DNA from 3 places in the Nocardia sp. NBC_00881 genome. Region 1 is predicted to be linked to each of the others. Evidence: riboswitches for the same ligand, from Rfam matches in the RefSeq annotation. Region 1 holds a riboswitch; each other region holds the start of a gene.
The links. A riboswitch is a leader RNA that binds a small molecule or an ion and turns the genes downstream of it on or off. The one in region 1 is predicted to bind S-adenosylmethionine.
Positions count from the first base shown of each region.

Region 2: another riboswitch for S-adenosylmethionine. It lies ahead of OH799_RS22630 (rhodanese-like domain-containing protein); the one in region 1 lies ahead of OH799_RS34470 (DUF1684 domain-containing protein).
Region 3: another riboswitch for S-adenosylmethionine. It lies ahead of OH799_RS26435 (aminotransferase class V-fold PLP-dependent enzyme); the one in region 1 lies ahead of OH799_RS34470 (DUF1684 domain-containing protein).

Region 1 covers NZ_CP108798.1:8,094,370-8,097,636, forward strand. The annotation lists gene OH799_RS34460 (methylenetetrahydrofolate reductase) at 58-1,059, shown strand; partial or broken gene OH799_RS34465 (LLM class flavin-dependent oxidoreductase) at 1,120-1,316, opposite strand; gene OH799_RS34470 (DUF1684 domain-containing protein) at 1,313-2,119, opposite strand; SAM riboswitch class I at 2,498-2,591, opposite strand; gene OH799_RS34475 (glycosyltransferase) at 3,055-3,267, opposite strand, start outside.
Region 2 covers NZ_CP108798.1:5,305,356-5,308,622, forward strand. The annotation lists gene OH799_RS22620 (RpiB/LacA/LacB family sugar-phosphate isomerase) at 1-203, shown strand, start outside; gene OH799_RS22625 (O-succinylhomoserine sulfhydrylase) at 243-1,457, opposite strand; gene OH799_RS22630 (rhodanese-like domain-containing protein) at 1,454-1,870, opposite strand; SAM riboswitch class IV at 1,885-2,001, opposite strand; gene OH799_RS22635 (hypothetical protein) at 2,065-2,514, opposite strand; gene OH799_RS22640 (FAD-dependent oxidoreductase) at 2,893-3,267, shown strand, end outside.
Region 3 covers NZ_CP108798.1:6,141,835-6,145,101, reverse strand. The annotation lists gene OH799_RS26440 (flavin reductase family protein) at 1-395, shown strand, start outside; gene OH799_RS26435 (aminotransferase class V-fold PLP-dependent enzyme) at 585-1,904, opposite strand; SAM riboswitch class IV at 1,953-2,066, opposite strand; gene OH799_RS26430 (Pls/PosA family non-ribosomal peptide synthetase) at 2,455-3,267, shown strand, end outside.

The DNA of each region.
Region 1 (3,267 bases):
CGCGGGGCGCCCGAATGACCTGACGGCGCTGCCGCCGGTCACCTCTACACTGGACCGGTGACTTTCGACAACGTGCGGGGAAGCTCGACCCCTGGCCGGCCGTCCCGGACGCACCCGAACGTCTCTGGAACACCGTCGGTTGTGCAGAGTCTGCGGGACCACGCGGGGAGCGCGGTGCCGTTCTCTGTGGAGTTCAATCCGCCCCGGGACGCCGCCGCCGAGGCGCGGTTGTGGCGTGCCGTGCGCCAGTTCGAGTGCATGCACCCCGCGTTCGTGTCGATGACCTACGGTGCGGGCGGTTCCACCCGTGACCGCACCGTGCGCATCACAGGAGAGCTCGCGCAGGAGACCACCCTGCTGCCGGTCGCGCACCTGACCGCGGTGGAGCACAGCGTCGCCGAGCTGCGTTCGCTGGTCGGCGCGTACGCCGACTCCGGGATTCGCAACATCCTGGTGTTGCGCGGCGACCCGCCAGGCGATCCGCTCGGCGAGTGGCACAAGCATCCCGACGGCGTTTCCTACGCAGAAGAGCTGGTGCGCATCGTGCGCGACCTAGGTGACTTCCACGTCGGCGTCGCGTCGTTCCCGCAGGGCCACCACCGCTCGCCCGACCTGGCAACCGACACCACGTTCCTGGCCGCGAAACTGCGTGCGGGCGCGGAGTATTCGATCACGCAGATGTTCTTCGACGTCGAGCACTACCTGCGCTTGCGCGACCGGGTCGCGGCGTTCGACCCGGTCGAGGGCGCCAAGCCGATCATCCCCGAGCTGATGCCGATCACCTCGCTGCGCACCGTGCAGCGTGCCGAAGAACTATGCGGCAGGCCGCTGCCCGCCGCCGTCCTGGAGCGGTTGCGCAAGGCAGCGGGCGACGGCTCCGAGGAGAACGCCGCCGCGGTGCGCTCCGCCGGCATCGAGATCGCCACCGAGATGGGGCAGCGGCTGATCGACGAAGGCGCGCCCTGTCTGCACTTCATCACCCTCAACTTCGCCAAGGCGACCAGCGAGGTGCTCACCAATCTCGGCTACGGCGTCACCGCCGCACCGATCAGCGCCTGAGTCCTCGCTTCCGGCGGCGTGGCCGCCCGAATCCGGGCCCAGCGCGACGAAAGCCGGTGCGGCCGCCGCGCCCAGACCGATGAGCGTGATCGACGACGATCCGCCACCGAGACGAAGTGATGCTCGTCGAGCCAGTATCGGTGGTAGCCCCATCGTTCGGCGTGCCGCGCCAGCTCGATCGCGTTGCGCAGCGCCTGCTGCGGTGTCGATCACGCGCTGATCGGGGACGGGTCGAGGACTGATAGCGGAACGGTCATGCGGCCCGCCCCTGCGTCGGGTCCTGTTCACCCGCCTCGATGGCCACCCGCAGCCGGTTCTGCGCTGGCGCTACCGGGCAGGTCGCGAAATCGGTGAAAGCGCACGGCAGGTTCGCCGCCCTGTTGAAGTCGAGCGACACCGTGCCGTCCACCTCTGGTGCGCCCACGGCCAGTGAGCGTGCCACGGGGTAGGTGGTGACACCACTGGTGGCGTCGGTGAACAGCAGCCGCAGGTTGTCCGGGGTGCCGAACGCGACAGCCCGCTCGGTGACCTCGCCGACGGTGAATTCGATGGTGCCCGAGGCGATGTGGTAGTGCTCCAGCCCGTCGACCACCGCGCCGGTGGTCACTGTCTGCTGTTCGTCGAACGGCGTGAACCGGCCGGACACCACCCAACGTGGATTGGGCGCGTAGGTCGGGATGCCGTCGAAGCCGAGCAGATCCGGCGCTGCCGGATCGTGTACACGGACGGCGTAGCGGCCGGTCCGGCGGATCACCTCGAGCACCCGGTCCTCATGCAGCACAGAAACTCCCGGCGCACCCTCGGCGGGCCGGACGATCTGCACACCCGCGATGCCGCGGCCGTCGTACTCCAGTCGGTCGGCGGGCTGTGCGGTGATGAAGACTTTGTCGTCGGTGACCCACCAGGTGCCCGGCACGTCCGGCAGCCGCTCGGGCCGGTCGGTGAGCCAGTGCAGTCCGGTCAGACTGAGAATGCCGACCGGATCGCGCAGCTGGTCCTCGCGTGCGTGGTGCCAGCGCGCCCACTCGATCTCGAAAACGCTGGTGATGCTGGTGGTCATGACGCTCGGGCTCCTTCGTGGGCGGTGGTGCGATGGTGGGTATGGCGCAGGCTGGGTGGTCGCACGAGGTGACTCCCTCGGCGTGTGAGTCGTCGCGCTGGCGCTTCGGAGGGCGTTCTCGAGCGCGTGCTGGGTCCGGACCGCCTAGCCCGGCTTCGCCGGGGGCGGCATCCGGTGTGGCGAACGCACTCATGACGGAGTCCTTCTGGGGGAACGAAAAGACAGCGCCGGGAGCGGCGGTCGCATCACCCGGCCAGCGACGGGTGCACGGGCTGACTGCGGGAGGATCAGCTACGACAGCTCGCGGAGGTGACTGTGCACTGGTCGATGTGGCGACGGCCCCAGTGCTGGCCGTGGGCAGGGATGATCACTTCAATTCCTCCATCGATCCCGGCGGAAGCACCCGCACCCGGTGACCGGGGGGTTGCTGCGACGTCGATGAGCCAGGTCTCTCGGTCGCTCTGGATGGTTGATGCCGACCCTCGGTCAGCCGATCCCAGGGTCGAGTCGAATTATCATGCCCAGTAAGTTGGCTCTGGAACAAGAGAAGTAATCACCGTGAACGTAGACCTTGCTGCTCGCGGATTCATCGGATCTTTGTAGTAGCCAGATGTGCGCTGATGCCAGGGGTGAACATCTCCGTCGCGTAAGCCCGGGGAACGGGTCGCCGAATGTCATGAGTCCGATGCAGCATACGGCCTTTGCCGGTGGTGGGAGACCACGGCCGCGCGCGTGCGACATCGGCCTGTACCGGTTACTCGACCGCGGCGGCGTTCTGCCTCGACAGCACTCCTTCTACGTCGCCCGACGGTGGCGGGAGCCCCTTTGCCAGGTACCGCTTCTTCCCGCCGACGGTCGGCGTCACCGCAGTCCCGTGACCGTCCGGCCGCGCGGAACGCGTCCTCCGCCGCGGGGTGTGCTTTCGGCGGGGCCCGCTACCCGGTCGCCGATCCGAGTGGGCGGCCTTTCCAGCGCAAAATGCCCTGGCGGCGGGCGCGGCGCGAGCGCGCCCACAGCAGAAGATACGCCCCGATCGAGAGCGGATGCGCTAGGGCGGCAACGACGTCCGTGCCCGAGAGCGGGCCGCCGGTCTCCGTGGAACGGGCAAGCAGCCTGCTCGTGACGGCGGCGAGATAGCCGAGCAAGCC
Region 2 (3,267 bases), 2.8 Mb from region 1:
CACTCTGCACCGATGCCGCGACCGCGGCAGGCGCCCGCACCTGGAACGACGCGAACGTCCTCGCTCTGAGCCTCCGTTCGACCTCGAGCGCCGAACTCCGCGAAATCCTCGACGCGTGGTTCACCACCGAACCGAGCGGCACCCCCGAAGACCAGGCGAACATCGCCCATCTCACCAAGATCGAGCACACCACCACCACCTGACCCTGCAGGGGCCCGTTGGGCACATGCGGTGCGTGCGGGTCAGGCCAGTGCTCGGTCGAGATCGCCGAGCAGGTCTTCGACGTCTTCGAGACCTACCGAAATGCGCAGGACGCCGTCGGAGAGGCCGATGGTGGCTCGACCCTCGGGGCCCATCGCGCGGTGGGTTGTGGTGGCGGGATGGGTGATCAGGGATTTGGCGTCGCCGAGGTTGTTGGAGATGTCCACGATCCGAAGCCGGTTCAGCACCTCGAAAGCGCGCTTCTTCGCCTCGTTTTCGGGCGCCTTCAGCTCGAAGGTGACCACGGTGCCGCCCGCACTCATCTGACTGGTGGCCAGAACATGCTGCGGATGTGATTCCAGGAATGGGTACTTCACCCAGCTGACGGCCTTGTTGTCCGCCAGGAATCGCGCGATCCGCAGCGCCGACTCCGCCGAATGGCGCACTCGCAGCGGCATCGTTTCCAGCCCTTTGAGCAGCGTCCACGCATTGAACGGGCTCAGCGCCGGCCCAGTATGACGCATCAGCGTTTTCACCGGACCGTCGATGTAGTCCTTGGCACCGAGGATGGCACCGCCGAGCACCCGGCCCTGGCCGTCGATGTGCTTGGTACCGGAGTAGACCACCACGTCGGCACCGAGTTCGAAACCGCGTTGCAGCAGTGGTGTGGCGAAGACGTTGTCCAGCACCACTTTCGCGCCCGCCGCATGTGCCAGCTCGGTCACCCTGCGTACATCGACCAACGTCTGCATCGGGTTGGCGGGCGTCTCGAAGAACACCGCCTGGGTGGGCACCGACAGCGCCTGCTCCCACTGGTCCAGATCCTCGCCGTCGACGAAGACGGTCTCCACGCCCCAGCGCGGCAGGATCTCGTCGCACACCACGAAGCAAGAGCCGAACAGGCTGCGCGCGGCGACGAGTCGATCACCGGCGCCGAGCAGCGCACCGAGGGCGGTGAATACCGCCGACATTCCGCTCGCGGTCGCGAAACACGCTTCGGCGCCGTCGATCAGCCGCATCCTCTCCTCGAACATGGCGACCGTCGGGTTGCCGTAACGGGAGTAGACGAAGTGCTCGACGTCGCCGGTGAAGGCGGCCTCGGCGGCCTCCGCGCTTTCGTAAACGAAGCCGGAGGTCAGGTAGAGCGCCTCGGCGGTTTCCTCGAAACCCGAGCGCCGCAGCCCACCCCGAACACCGAGCGTCGCGGGACCGACGCCCTCGGGCAGCGGGCGGTCGAACGCACCGCCGGTGATCACGACTGCCGCCAGGGAAGTCCTAGGGCACGCCAGCCGGAGCCGCCGCGATGCCCGAACTCGTCGAGCGGACCTTCGAAGCCTTCGAGCACGTTATAGGAGGTGTGATAGCCCGCGGTGGTCGCGGCGACAGCCGCGCCGATCGAACGCTGGCCGGAACGACACAAGAACACGACCGGAGCGTCCGGGGTGTGGTCCACCAGGGCCTGCTTCAGCTGCTCGACGAACGCTTCGTTGCGCGCGCCGGTGGAGTCGACCCACTCGATAAGCACCGTCGGCCGATCGATCGAACTCGTATCGGGGATGCCGACAAATTTCCATTCGGCTTCCGTCCGCACGTCGACCAAGACGGCTTCGGGATGATCCCGCAAAACTTCCCACGCCTGCTGGGGAGTGATATCACCGGCATAACTCATGTGCACCTCCTGCGTATCCGCACTTGCCGCGCTCGGGTTGAAGCGACGGCCGGGTCGTCACCCGGAGCACCCCACCGCGGAGGAGGGTTGCCGACCAGTAATGCCGGGGCTTGACACTGGTTCTCATGACCTTCGACTGAGATTGCACCGACGCGGGTCGCCATGTCAAACGATTGTTCGCACTGCGGTAACGGTCAGTTGCAGACCAGCCACTTGTCGCCGGATCTGGTCAGATTCCAGGTCGCCGTCGCCTCGTTGCCGTCGACCTTTGTGGTCACGGTCGCCTTGCCCTTGTCGCCGTCCCTCATCGGATTGTCGAGTTCAGTGATCTCGACGGACTTTCCGGGCCCCGCCTGTCCGGCCAGCGGCGAACGCGCGGAATCGAAGCCCTGGCAGGCGGTGCCGGGCGGCGGCACCGTGTCGGTGTTGTTGGAGCCCTCGACGAAGTTACGGACCGCCGCGACGATCCGGTCGGAATCTGTGACATTCTTCTCAGTCGGCGACAGCATCCCGCCGAGCACGATCGCGACCAGCACGACTACCGCGACCGCCGCGGCCGCGGCGAAAGGAACCGCGGAGCGGTTGTCGGTCTGATCGACCTGGATGATTTCGTCCTCGCCCGCGGTCGGCTGCTGCTCGGTCATGACACGATGATCCCTGGTCGGTGCCGGTATCGAGCGCTCGGGCCCCCTTCGGGACACGCCTATTGCTCGACGGAGACCGGACGGTCGCTATAGCGCGCGCAGGAACGGGTAGCCGGTGATTGTGACGTTCGATGGCATCCACCCGGTTCACGCACCGGCGCGGGGAGGCATCGGCCACCCCGATAGAATCGCGGGACTGCGGCCAGCTGTCATCGCCAATCGGCAGCTCGTCGTCGCAGTGAACCGGGCACCGTGCAGACCCGAGCCAGCATCGCCGGTGTCGGCACCGACAGGGTGCAACCAAGCCAGTGCGTCAACTTAGCCTAAGCTAAGGACCGACGTCGTTAATTGTTTCGACCATAAGGGTGCGCGTAAGAGATGACCGAACAGAGTGCAGGATCAACAAGCGGTGTACGCGGGCCCTCCGTGGTGACGCAAGCTGCCTCCTCCGGGCCTGACGCGCACACCGCCGAGACTCGCCCGCTCCGCATCGCGATCGTGGGCGCCGGACCGGCCGGGATCTACGCCGCCGACGCGTTGATGAAATCCGACGCAGAGGTGAGCATCGACCTGTTCGAGCGCATGCCCGCGCCGTTCGGGCTGATCCGCTACGGCGTCGCACCGGACCATCCGCGGATCAAGGGCATCATCACCGCCCTGCACAAGGTGCTCGACAAGCCGCAGGTGCGGCTGCTCGGCAACATCGACTACGGCACGGACATCACCCTTGATGACCTGCGCATCTTCTACGAC
Region 3 (3,267 bases), 2.0 Mb from region 1:
CCTCGTTCGCTTCGCTGTCGCTGGAACCCCCGCTGGTCTCCTTCAATATCGCGCACACCTCCTCCAGCTTGTCCGCGCTGCTGGAAGCCGAATCCGTGGTCATCCACTTCCTCGGCGAACACCAGCAGCACCTGGCCCACCGCTTCTCCAGGGCCGCCGAGGAACGCTTCACCGATCGCTCCCTGTGGACCACCCTCGACACCGGCGAACCGGTCCTGCACGGCACCCCGATCTGGCTGCGTACCGCCGTGCGGCAACTCATTCCGATCGGCGATCACACGTTCGTTGTGGGCCTGGTCACCCGGGTTCACGACAACACGGACGAGAAACCCGCCGCCGCCCCGCTCCTCTACTACAACGGGCGCTATTACCGCCCGTCATCGCTGGGCGACTGAACGGGCAGTGCGGCTCGCGACCCGCGGTCGCGGCGGCTCAGCCGCCGTCCAGCGCGGCGAAGTCGACGTCGAGCGGGAACGGGTCGGTCAGACGGAGCACATCTTGATGTGTTTCGGCCAGCCGGTAACTGCGACTGGCCCAATCCAGGCGGTACTCCTGAATAATCTTTACCTTCCGATCCGCGGCCTTCAGCCGAGGAGGCAGGGGGCAGCGCCGGTGGGGGCGGCTGAGGTGAAGGGGCGGGTTTCGGGGGTGGGGTTCCACAGACCGTTGGTGGCGGCGTAATCCCAGGCGGGGCCGGTGCGGACGAGGGTGGCGACCGCCTCGACGAGGCGTTCCACGTCGGCGGAGGTGGTGCCGAGGCCGATGCTGGCCCGGAGTGCGCCATCCAGACCGAGACGGGTGAGCAGCGGGTGAGCGCAGAAACGGCCGTCGCGGACACCGATGCCGTGTTCTGCGGAGAGATAGGCGGCGACGTGGCCGGGGACGAAACCATCCAGCGTGAAGGCGACGATGCCGACGGTGTCGGGGCTGTCGGTCCAGATGCTGAGCAAGCGAACACCGGGAATGGCGGCCAAGCCGTCGCGAAGTCGGTCGGCGAGCCGGTGTTCGTGGGCGGCAAGAGTCTCGGCGTCGATCGCACAGAGCGCGTCACAGGCGGCGGCCAGCGCGGCGGCGCCGAGCACATTCGGCGACCCGGCCTCGTGCCGCTGCGGAGCTGGGGCCCACTCGGCCGCGGTCGTGCTCACCTCACGCACCGCCCCGCCGCCCGCCAAATACGGCTGGGCCGCGTCCAGCCAGTCGCGGTGGCCCACAAGCACGCCCGCGCCGAACGGTGCGTACAGCTTGTGCCCGGAGAAAGCCAGGTAGTCGATGCCCGTCTCGCGCAAACTGATTCGCCGGTGCGGCGCCAGTTGCGCGGCGTCCACCAGAATCCGGGCACCGCACTGGTGTGCGATGGTGGCCAGCCGTTCCAGCGGAAGCACCTCACCGGTCACGTTCGACGCGCCGGTCACCGCGAGCAACGCGGCCGGTCTGCTGCACAGCTCGGCGACCAGCGTGCCGATGGTCTCCTCGACGGTGTCGGCGGCCGCTACGACGCGCCGGCCGTTCCTGGCCCACGGTAGGAAGTTGGCGTGGTGCTCGATATCGAGCACCACCGTCTCGCCGGGCACGCAAGAGGCCAGCAGGTTCAGCGAGTCGGTCGTGTTGCGGGTGAACACCACGACCTGGTCGTCGGCGGCGTCGAGGAACCGGGTGACCGAGCCGCGCGCGGCCTCGTAGCACTCGGTGGAGATCCGGGAGGCGTAACCCGCGCCGCGGTGCACGCTCGCATAGAACGGCAGCAGCTGCTGTACCCGGTCGATGACCTGCGCCAATGCGGGCGCGCTCGCCGCGTAGTCGAAGTTGGCGTAGGTGGTCGTCCCACCCTGCACGAGCGGCACTCGGAGGTCGTCGCCGGAGACCCGGGCGAGAGCGGCGCAGGTGTTGTCGACAGCAGTGGTCATCACGTAAATCCCGTCGGTTCAGGGACCCGCGATCGAAATGATTCGTCGAGTCCGCGCTTGCCGCGCCCGGTCGGGCGTCGGCCCGGTCGTCACCCGGAGCACCCCACCGCGGAGGAGGGTTGCCGACCAACAAGCCGGGGCTTCACGCTGGCACTCATGACCTGACCCGAGACTGGCAGACACGAGCTGGAACTGTCAACCTGGTTCCCCCGGAACGTGCGAAACCGACGCCGCTCGCGGGGCAACCACGACCACAAGTGGACGGGGATCTGGTCGGCGTCGGGGTGAGATCGTTGACCGACCGTCAGCGATTATCTGGCGAACCCCACACACCGTGACCAGACGCTGACTTGCAATAGCGGGCACAGCATCCTTGCAATAGCGGGCAAAGCATCGCCCGCTCCCGCGGACCGGTTCGGTGAACAACGAATCAACTACAACCCGGGTACCGTGGACGATTGGCCAGCGTGGCGTTTGCCCTTTGGTAACCCAACTATGACACAACTATCGGAAGTGCGAGGCCAGTTCGATGGGAGGTGCGCAGAGCACCATGCTCCAGCCCCAGGTTGACGCGACAGCAAGCCCACTGCTGCGAGCCGGCCATGCCCCCCAGGTCCGCACGCTCGTCGACATCCTGACGGCCACCGCACTCACCCACCCGGACGCCCCCGCCATCGATGACGGCCAGGTGGTGCTCTCCTACCTGGAGCTGGTGGTCGAGATCGAGAAGACCATGGCCCGGCTCGCCACGGCGGGCGTGCGACCCGGCGGCCGGGTCGGCGTGCGTCTGCCGTCGGGCACACGCGGGCTCTACATCACCATCCTCGCCGTCTTGTACACCGGCGCCGCCTACGTGCCGGTCGACGCCGACGACCCCGACGAGCGCGCCCAGCTGGTCTTCGGCGAAGCCCAGGTCACCGCAATCGTGACCGCCGAAGGGATCGAGACCACCTCCGCAGGCATCCGAGCGGCCGAGCGGGACACGCGCGACGACAGCTGGTCCACGCTGCCTACCCCCGACGACGATGCCTGGATCATCTTCACCTCCGGCTCCACCGGAACGCCGAAAGGTGTTGCCGTCACCCACCGCAATGCCGCAGCCTTCGTCGACGCCGAAGCCGACCTGTTCCTGCGCGACGCCCCGATCGGTCCCGGTGATCGGGTCCTCGCCGGCCTCTCGGTCGCCTTCGACGCGTCCTGTGAGGAGATGTGGCTGGCCTGGCACAACGGCGCCTGCCTTGTCCCCGCCCCGCGCGATCTGGTGCGCACCGGCGCCGATCTCGGTCCCTGGCTGGTGCGGCGCGAGATCAGCATCGTCTCGACTGTGCCGACCCTGGCGGCGACCTGGCCGGTCGAGGCGTTG